DNA from 2 places in the Acidiphilium multivorum AIU301 genome. Region 2 is predicted to be linked to the other one. Evidence: riboswitches for the same ligand, from Rfam matches in the RefSeq annotation. Region 2 holds a riboswitch; the other holds the start of a gene.
What was found. Region 2 has a riboswitch for fluoride ahead of ACMV_RS03340 (respiratory chain complex I subunit 1 family protein). Riboswitches for the same ligand answer to the same signal wherever they lie in the genome.
Positions count from the first base shown of each region.

Region 1: another riboswitch for fluoride. It lies ahead of crcB (fluoride efflux transporter CrcB); the one in region 2 lies ahead of ACMV_RS03340 (respiratory chain complex I subunit 1 family protein).

Region 1 is NC_015186.1:382,719-386,907, reverse strand. Features, by position in the region: gene ACMV_RS01650 (ABC transporter permease) at 1-861, shown strand, start outside; gene ACMV_RS01645 (anion transporter) at 1,022-2,266, shown strand; fluoride riboswitch at 2,326-2,387, shown strand; gene crcB (fluoride efflux transporter CrcB) at 2,521-2,898, shown strand; gene ACMV_RS01635 (DUF190 domain-containing protein) at 2,900-3,223, shown strand; gene ACMV_RS01630 (ABC transporter ATP-binding protein) at 3,327-4,079, shown strand; gene ACMV_RS01625 (ABC transporter permease) at 4,085-4,189, shown strand, end outside.
Region 2 is NC_015186.1:767,507-771,695, reverse strand. Features, by position in the region: gene ACMV_RS03350 (proton-conducting transporter transmembrane domain-containing protein) at 1-543, opposite strand, end outside; gene ACMV_RS03345 (hypothetical protein) at 545-1,225, opposite strand; gene ACMV_RS03340 (respiratory chain complex I subunit 1 family protein) at 1,225-2,178, opposite strand; fluoride riboswitch at 2,265-2,327, opposite strand; gene ACMV_RS03335 (Coq4 family protein) at 2,537-3,358, opposite strand; gene ACMV_RS03330 (L,D-transpeptidase) at 3,407-4,144, opposite strand.

The sequences.
Region 1 (4,189 bases), 380 kb from region 2:
AGGAACGGCGCGCTGGTCGGGCTGATCGGCCAGACCGTGCGCCAGCAGCTCTTCGCCCCCGGCGAGGACCCGGTGGGGGCGACGATCCTGGTGAAGGGCACGCCGATCCGGGTGATCGGCGTGCTGGCGGGCAAGGGGCAGACGGCGTTCGGCACCGACCAGGACGATATCGTGATGCTGCCCTTCAGCACCGCCGAGCAGCGGGTGCTCGGCACCGCGACGCCCAGCCGGCAGGATGCGCCGCTGAACTGGGCCTATCCGGCCTGGCCCAACCCCTACGGCCTGCAACTGCGGCTGACCGGGTACGTGAACCAGCTGTTCGCCCAGGCGGTCTCGCCGGACGCGGTGGCGGAGGCGATGGAGCAGATCAGCGGCACGCTGTCGGTGCGCCACCGCATCCAGCCGAACGGGCTCAAGGATTTCTCGGTGCGCAATCTCAGCCAGATCGCCGCGGCGGCGCAGGGGTCGAGCCGGATCATGTCGCTGCTGCTGGCCATCGTCGCGTCGATCTCGCTGCTGGTGGGCGGCATCGGGATCATGAACATCCTGCTCGTGTCGGTGACGGAGCGGACCCGCGAGATCGGGCTGCGGATGGCGATCGGGGCGCGGCGGCTGCATGTGCTGCTGCAGTTCCTGGCCGAATCTGTGTTCCTCAGCGTCACCGGCGGGCTTGGCGGGATCGTGCTCGGGGTCGCGCTGTCCGGCGGGATCACGCTGTTCGCGGGCTGGCCGGCGCCGGTTTCGCTGCTGGCGGTGGCGGGCGGGTTCCTGTTCTCGGTCGCGGTGGGCGTGGCGTTCGGGTTCTACCCGGCGCGGAAGGCGGCGCGGCTCGATCCGATCGAGGCGCTGCGCTACGAGTGACGCCGGCCGGCCACGGGGCCGCGTGCAAAACCCGGCCGCCTCGCCTATCCTTCCGCCATGAGATGCAGGATTCGATACGGGCGGGCACGGCCGGGGCAGCGACGCGGCCGGCAGGCGGCGTACCTTCTCCGCCGCGGCCGCTGAGCGCAAGGTCCGCGCCATGCACGGCGACCTCTTCGGATCATGGCAGCCGGCCGCGACGGTGGCGATCTTCGCGCTGACCTACGCCGGGGTGGCGCTGGGCCGGCTGCCGTTCTTCCGGCTCGACCGCGCGGGGATCGCCTTCGTCGGCGCGGTGCTGATGGTCGCGAGCGGGGCGCTGACGCTCCGGCAGGCGGTCGCCGCGATCGATTTCGACACGATCGCGCTGCTGCTCGGCATGATGATCCTCGCCGCGGCGCTGCGCCGGGCCGGGTTCTTCGAGCGGATCACCGGGGCGGTGCTCTCGCGCGCCTCCGGCACCGATGCGCTGCTGGCGCTCACCGTCGCGATGGCCGGGCTGCTCTCGGCGGTGCTGGTCAACGACACGGTCTGCGTCGTGCTCACGCCGCTGGTGCTCGAAGCGAGCCGGGCGGGGCGGAAACAGCCCCTGCCCTATCTCGTCGCGCTGGCGACCGCCTCGAATGTCGGGTCGGTGGCGACGATCACCGGCAACCCGCAGAACATGATCATCGGCAGCCTCTCCGGCATCGGCTATGCCGCGTTCGCCGGCGCGCTGGTGCCGGTCGCGCTGCTCGGGCTGCCGATCGTCTTCCTCGTCATCCGGCTGCTGCATCGCGCGGGCTTCGAGGCGCTGACGCCGCCGCCGCCATCCGCCGCGCGGCGCCGGCCGCATGGCGGGCTCATCGGCAAGTCGGTCGTGCTGCTGGTGCTGTTCGTCATCGCCTGCCTCGGCGGCATGCGCCCGGCGGAGGCGGCGCTGGTGGCCGCCGCGCTGATCATGCTGACGCCGGGGGTGAAGAGCCAGCGCCTGCTCGCCGGGGTCGACTGGTCGCTGCTGCTGATGTTCGCGGGGCTGTTCGTCGTCGTTGCCGCGTTGCAGCGCGAGGTGATCGGCGCGGCGGTGATCGGGCGCGTCGCAGCCCTGCATCCGGGCCGGCCGGCGGTGCTGGTGCCGCTCACCGCGATCCTGTCGAACCTGGTCAGCAACGTGCCGGCGGTGCTGGTGCTGCGCCCCTTCATCGCCCATCTCGCCGACCCGCGGCAGGCGTGGCTCATCGTCGCCATGGCGTCCACCCTCGCGGGCAACCTGACGCTGCCGGGATCGGTGGCGAATCTCATCGTCGCCGAGCGGGCGCGCGCCGCCGGCGTGCGGATCGGCTTCGGCGACTATCTGAAGTTCGGCCTGCCCATCACGGTTCTCACGATCGCGCTCGGCACCGCCTGGCTCGTCGGCCTCGGCTAGGTGGTTCGGGGCGGATTGACAGCCCGGACCCGGCATCGCAAACACGTCCCGCGCGGTCCGGCCGCGCCGGCGATGGGGTTCGCCGTGAACCGCCCGCGGGGCTGATGACTCCTGTTTCGATCCGTCAACCGCGGAGGGACAGGCGCGCGCGTTTTCGACATTTCCGATCCGGCCATGGCCGGCAGGCTTCCGCCCTGCCCCGCCGCCATCCCCTCGACATTCCCGACATTTCCGCCACAACAAGAAGGCGTTTCATGATCAAGACACTTGCGGCCATCGCCTTTTTCGGCTCGCTCGGCTGCTGGGCGCGCTACGGCCAGACCATCTTCATGCAGAACCTGTTCGGGCGCGGCTTTCCCGTCGCCGTGCTCAGCATCAACGTGCTCGGCTCGTTCCTGATCGGCTTTCTCTTCGTGCTCACCGCCGAGCGCGTCGCCATCGATCCGGCGATCCGCACCGGCGTGCTCACCGGCTTTCTCGGCGGCTACACGACATTCTCGACCTTCGAGCTCGAAACGCTCATGCTGGTGGAGAACGGGGAGATCGTGAAGTCGGCGCTTTACGTGCTGCTGTCGGTCGTGCTCGGGTTCATCGGCGCCGTTCTCGGCGTCTACATCGCAAGGAATGTCTGACATGGAAGAACAGGTCACGCTGGTGCGCATCGCGCTGAGCGAAACCGATCACGGGCGGCGACGCCACCTGATGGAGGACATCCTGACGCGGCTGCGCGACGATTTCGATCTCGACGGCGTGTCGGTATTCCGGGGCATCGCGGGGATGAACGGGCAGAAGATCATCCATGCCGCCGACCTGCTGCATTTCGATGTCGACCTGCCGCTGATGATCGAGTTCTGCTGCGCGCCGGACACCGCGATATCGGTGATCGATTCGCTCGCGGATCTGGTGCCGGACGGCCACATCATTTCCTGGCCCGCCACCCGCCATCGCCGCGCGTAGCGCGAAGCGGGGACGCTCCCCCCTCCCCCGCTTGATCGACGTCAATGATGGGGGAGCGCGCGGCCGCTAGGGTTCCGGCCGGTGATGCGTGCGGAGGCGCGGCATGGAACCTGTCGCCGGCGGGGTGGCGTTGCCGGACGAGGAGCGGGCGGCGCCGGTCGCGCTGGTGGCGCGCGGCCTGGCCAAGATCTACCGGATGGGCGCGGTCGAGGTGCCGGCGCTGCGCGATGTCGACCTCACGCTCCGCGAGGGCGAGCTGGTCGTGCTGCTCGGCCCCTCCGGCAGCGGGAAATCCACGCTGCTCAACATCCTCGGCGGGCTCGACACGCCTTCGGCCGGCGAGGTGCTGTTCCGCGGCCAGCCGATCGCGCAGGGCGGCGAGCGGGGGCTGACCCGCTACCGGCGCCGGCATGTCGGCTTCGTCTTCCAGTTCTACAACCTCATCGCCAGCCTCACCGCGCGGGAGAATGTCGCGCTGGTGACCGAGATCGCCGAGGCGCCGATGGCGCCGGAGGCGGCGCTGGAGCTGGTCGGCCTCGGCGACCGGCTCGATCATTTCCCCGCCCAGCTCTCCGGCGGCGAACAGCAGCGGGTGGCCATCGCCCGCGCCATCGCCAAGTCGCCCGACCTGCTGTTCTGCGACGAGCCGACCGGCGCGCTCGACAGCCGCACCGGCATTCTCGTGCTCGAGGCGATCCTGAAGGTGAACGGCGAACTCGGCACCACCACGGCGCTCATCACCCATAACGCGGTGATCGCCGACATCGCCGACCGCGTGCTGAGCTTCGCCGACGGGCGGATCGTCGGCACGCGGGTCAACCCGGTCCGGCACAGCCCGGCCGGGCTGGTGTGGTAGCGCCGGTGTCGAGCCTCGACCGCAAGCTGCTGCGCGATCTGTGGCGGCTGCGCCTGCAGGCGCTGGCGATCGCGCTGGTGATCGCCTCCGGCGTCGCGCTGATGGTGATG
Region 2 (4,189 bases):
GCTGAACGTCCCGGCCCAGTAGAAGATCACAGTGCCAAGAAGCGCCAGCGTGATCCCGGCCGAGACAATGATGATGTATTTCCACCCTGCCTCGATCGCCTCCGCCGCCTGCTCGAACGCGACGAGGAAGGTGCTGACCACGGTCGTCATCTCGATCGCGATCCAGTAAAGCCCGGGATTGTTCATCAGCGGCGCGATGAAGATGGTCAGCGCGAACAGGGCGAAGAGCTGGTAGAACCGCGGCAGCCGCGCTTCCTCTCCCGGCATCCGCATGTAGCCGCAGGCATGGATCGAGGCGAGCAGATAGACCACCGCGGCGCACAGGATGATCCAGGCGCCGAGCGGATCGACGATCAGGTAGCGCCCGAGATAGCGGGCGCCGGCGGCAGGGGCGGAAACCGTCATCGCGACCGCGGCGATGAAGCAGAGCCCGGCCGCGGCGAGGTTGAGCCGCTCCGCGAGACGCGGCCGCGGCGCGGCCAGCATCGCCAGCACCGCGAGTGCCGGCGCGCCGATCAGGACCGATGTCGCGATCCCGGTCATCTCAGCCCACCAGCCGCCGCAGTTGCAAGGCACTCGTGCTGCCGACCTGCCCGACGAGATAACGCACCAGCACGCCGAAGCAGACGACGACGATGAGCAGGTCGAACAGGATCACGAGTTCGAGCAGCATCGGCATGCCGGGCACGAGAATCTGCGTGCCGAGGAAAATGCCGTTCTCGAGGACCAGCAGCCCGAGAACGTGACTGACCGCCTCGTGCCGCACCGCGAGCATCAGATAGCCGATCAGCTTCATCGACAGCATGACCGTCAGCGCCAGCACGACGACCTCGGCCGTCAGGTGCAGCGCCTGCGTCATCCGCGCGGCGACGACGAGCGAGAACACGACGGCGCCGGCGCCCAGCACCAGACTCGACCCCGGTCGCAGCAGCGGCTCGAGTTCCCGCTCGATCGTCAGCCGCCGGATGATGCGGAGCAGCAGGTAGGGCAGCAGCGTTCCCCGGAACGCCAGGGTCAGCAGCGCGATGACATAGAGTTCGGGATAATGGTCGATATACCCGACCGCCGCCGAGAGCAGCGCGATCGCCCACGATTCCGCGGCGAAGGCGATGAGGTAATGCCGCAGCCAGCGCGAGCCGAGCATGACGAAGGCAAGCAGCAGGCTCGCGATGGCGAGAACGCCGAACAGCGAGGCTTCGACCGGCGTCGCGTGAAACCCGTGCATCACCCGAGTCCGATCTGCGTGCCGATAATGGCGAGGACCGCCAGCAGGAACGAAACCGCGAGCGGTTCCTGATAGCGGTAGAAGCGCAACCGCGCCTGGATCGTGTCGACCGTCACGATGGCACAGGCGACGATGACGAATTTCACGATCACGCCGGCCGCGCTGCCGAGCACGCCCGGCGCCAGCCCGCGCGTGGAGAGGAACCACGGCATCGTCAGCACGTTGCAGAAGATCGTGTAGAGGATGAACTGCTTCATCATCGACGCCCATTTGAGCAGGGCGTGCAGCGGGCCGGCATATTCGAGCACGCGCGCCTCCTCGATCATGTAGACCTCGATATGCGTGCTGGAATGGATCGGCAGCCTGTCGGTCTCGACCGTCAGCAGGATGAAGAACGCGGCGACCAGGAACAGGTGCGCGGGACCGAGATAGACCGCCGGGCTCGCCACCAGCAGGTGGTTCACCACGAAGGGCAGCATCGACCGCGCGAACAGGGTGATGCCGACGAAAACGAGGATCAGCGTCGGCTCCGCGAGAATGCCAATGACCGCCGCGCGGCTGGACCCGATCCCGCCATAGGCACTGCCGGTATCGAGCCCGGCCAGGGTGATCATGAAGGAGCCGAGCGTCAGGATCAGCCCGCCGCCGAGAATGTCCCCCATGTTCGAGAGCGGCAGCGGATAGTTTGTCAGCACCGGAATGAGGATCGGCACCGTCATCATGCAGGTGAAGGCGACAACGGGCGTCACCCAGAACAGCCACGAGGCGGTCTCCGGCACGACGATGTCCTTGTGGAACAGTTTCCACAGATCCCGGTAGGGCTGCAGCACCCCCGGGCCGTGCCCGCGCTGGATCCGCTCCTCGAACTGGACGATGCACCCCTGGATGAACGGCGCCGCCGCGATCGTGAACGCCACCTGGCAGGCCTGCAGAATGGCGTCGCGCACGGTCATGAGCGCAACCGATGGTTCCGTCGGGCTGAATGAAGGCAGTTCCGGCCAATACGCACCATGACACCCGTCCTCTTCCGCTGTAGCGGATATGAACAGGAGTCATCGGCCCCACGGGCGGTTACACGGTGAACTCCATCACCGGCATCGGAATGCGATACAATCCAACCCTCGCCTGTCCGCCCACGCCTGTCAATCGGAATCGTCGAGGCCGAAGCACAGGGGGGCCGGACAGCGCGATCTCTTGGCCTGTCCTCTACCGCAACGCACCGTCATCAATGTGGCGGATCCGCGATCAGCCCGGTCGGCTGCGCACCGACCGCTTCCGCGGGAGGCCGCGCCAGCGCCGGCGGATCAGAAATCAGACCGTCCGCGCCAGCGCGGTGAACGGCCCGCTGTTCCAACCCGTCGCCGTTCGGATGCGGGCGATCACCGCGCGATAGGCCACCGGTTCGGCGAGGTTGAGCCGGGCGCGCAGTTCGTCGAGATCCTCGGCCAGCAGCGCCTCGATATCGAGGCTCGGGATCCACGCCGCCGCGCGCCCGATCCGCCGCGCCTCGCGCACGGCGGCGAACACACCATCGCCGTCGATCCCGGCCTTGCGCAGATAGCGCCGCACCACGAACGGGCCGGTCGTGCTGATCAGGCGGAAGGCGCGGATGCGAAGCTGCTCGTAACTCACCGCGAGCACACAGACCTCGCCCAGTTCGTCGCGGCCATAGCCTGTGAGGACATGATAGAGATCATGCATGTCGCGCGACGTGTAGCTGGAAAAGAGCCTGATCGGCTCGGGCAGTTCGCTGAGCTTCCGGGTCACCGCCGGCGTCGCCTCGATCAGGCCGCGCGCGGACAGCCCCTCGCGCTCCATGAAGGCGAGATAGTGCCGCCCGAGCGAATTCGGCTTCAGGGTACGCAGGTAGTCGTGATCATCGAGCGTGCGGGCGAGCGACCGCTTCTCGCGGATCACCGCCTGCCCGGCGGGGAACGATACGAAGCGGCGGAACACCCGGCGCTGCGAACGCCCGGCCAGCGCGATGCCCATCAGCGCCACCTGCTGGGTGTCCTCCGGGTCGCGGGCCAGGCGGATCAGCGCGCGCACCGCATCGAGCGGCCGGATGCGCTGCCGCGGAACGGTCGCCAGAACGGCGTCGATATCCTCGGGCCCGATGATGCTGGCGGTCATGCTTGTCCTCCGCGAACGGGGCTGGTGTTAACTTTGAAACATTCATTATCATTTTTTAGCAATTTCTGAAAAATCAAGATTGCCTGGCCCCGTGCTGGGGCCGGGAATGCGGCGCAGGCCGCCCACCCCCCGCGTGATCATCACCAGCGCGCCCGGCAGGATCATCCGCGCGAGGCGAATGACCGCGCCGGGCGCCATCTGCACGCACCCCCGCGATGCCGGCCGGCCGAGCATGCCGACATTGGCCGTCCCGTGGATGAAGATATCGCGCGCCAGCGTGTCGACATCGCCGCCCTGGTTCCAGCCCGGCTGCAAACCCTCGAGCAGCAGGATTCGCCCGACGATCAGCCGGCTCGCGGCAAGGTGACCCGGCGCGAGGACCGGCTTCGCGAACCGGCCGGTTGGCCCTGCGGCATTCAGGACCTGGTCCGCCGGCCCGCCCCGCCCGAGTTCGCCGACGACGCGAAATACCCCAACCGGCGTCCGGTCGCTGCCGCGGCGCTGGCCGACCCCGAAACGGGAGGTCGAAACCCGCCAGCCGGCGCGATACCGCCCGTCGCGAAACAGGTCGAGCCGCTCGCGCGCGATATCGACGACGATGAAATCCCGATCGCCCGGCGCCGGATACCGCCGCGCCAGCCGGCGCCAGTCGGCCGCGAAGGCCCGCCGCCGCCATCGCGCGCGCAGCACCGCAAGGTCGCGCCGAACCCGCGCCGGCAACCGCCGTTCCGCAACCCGCGCCTCGCCCGCCGCCGCTTCCGGCCCCCCACTCCGCCGCGCGGGCACCGCCAACGCGCTTCCGGCGGATCCCAGCGCCAGCGCAACTGCCAG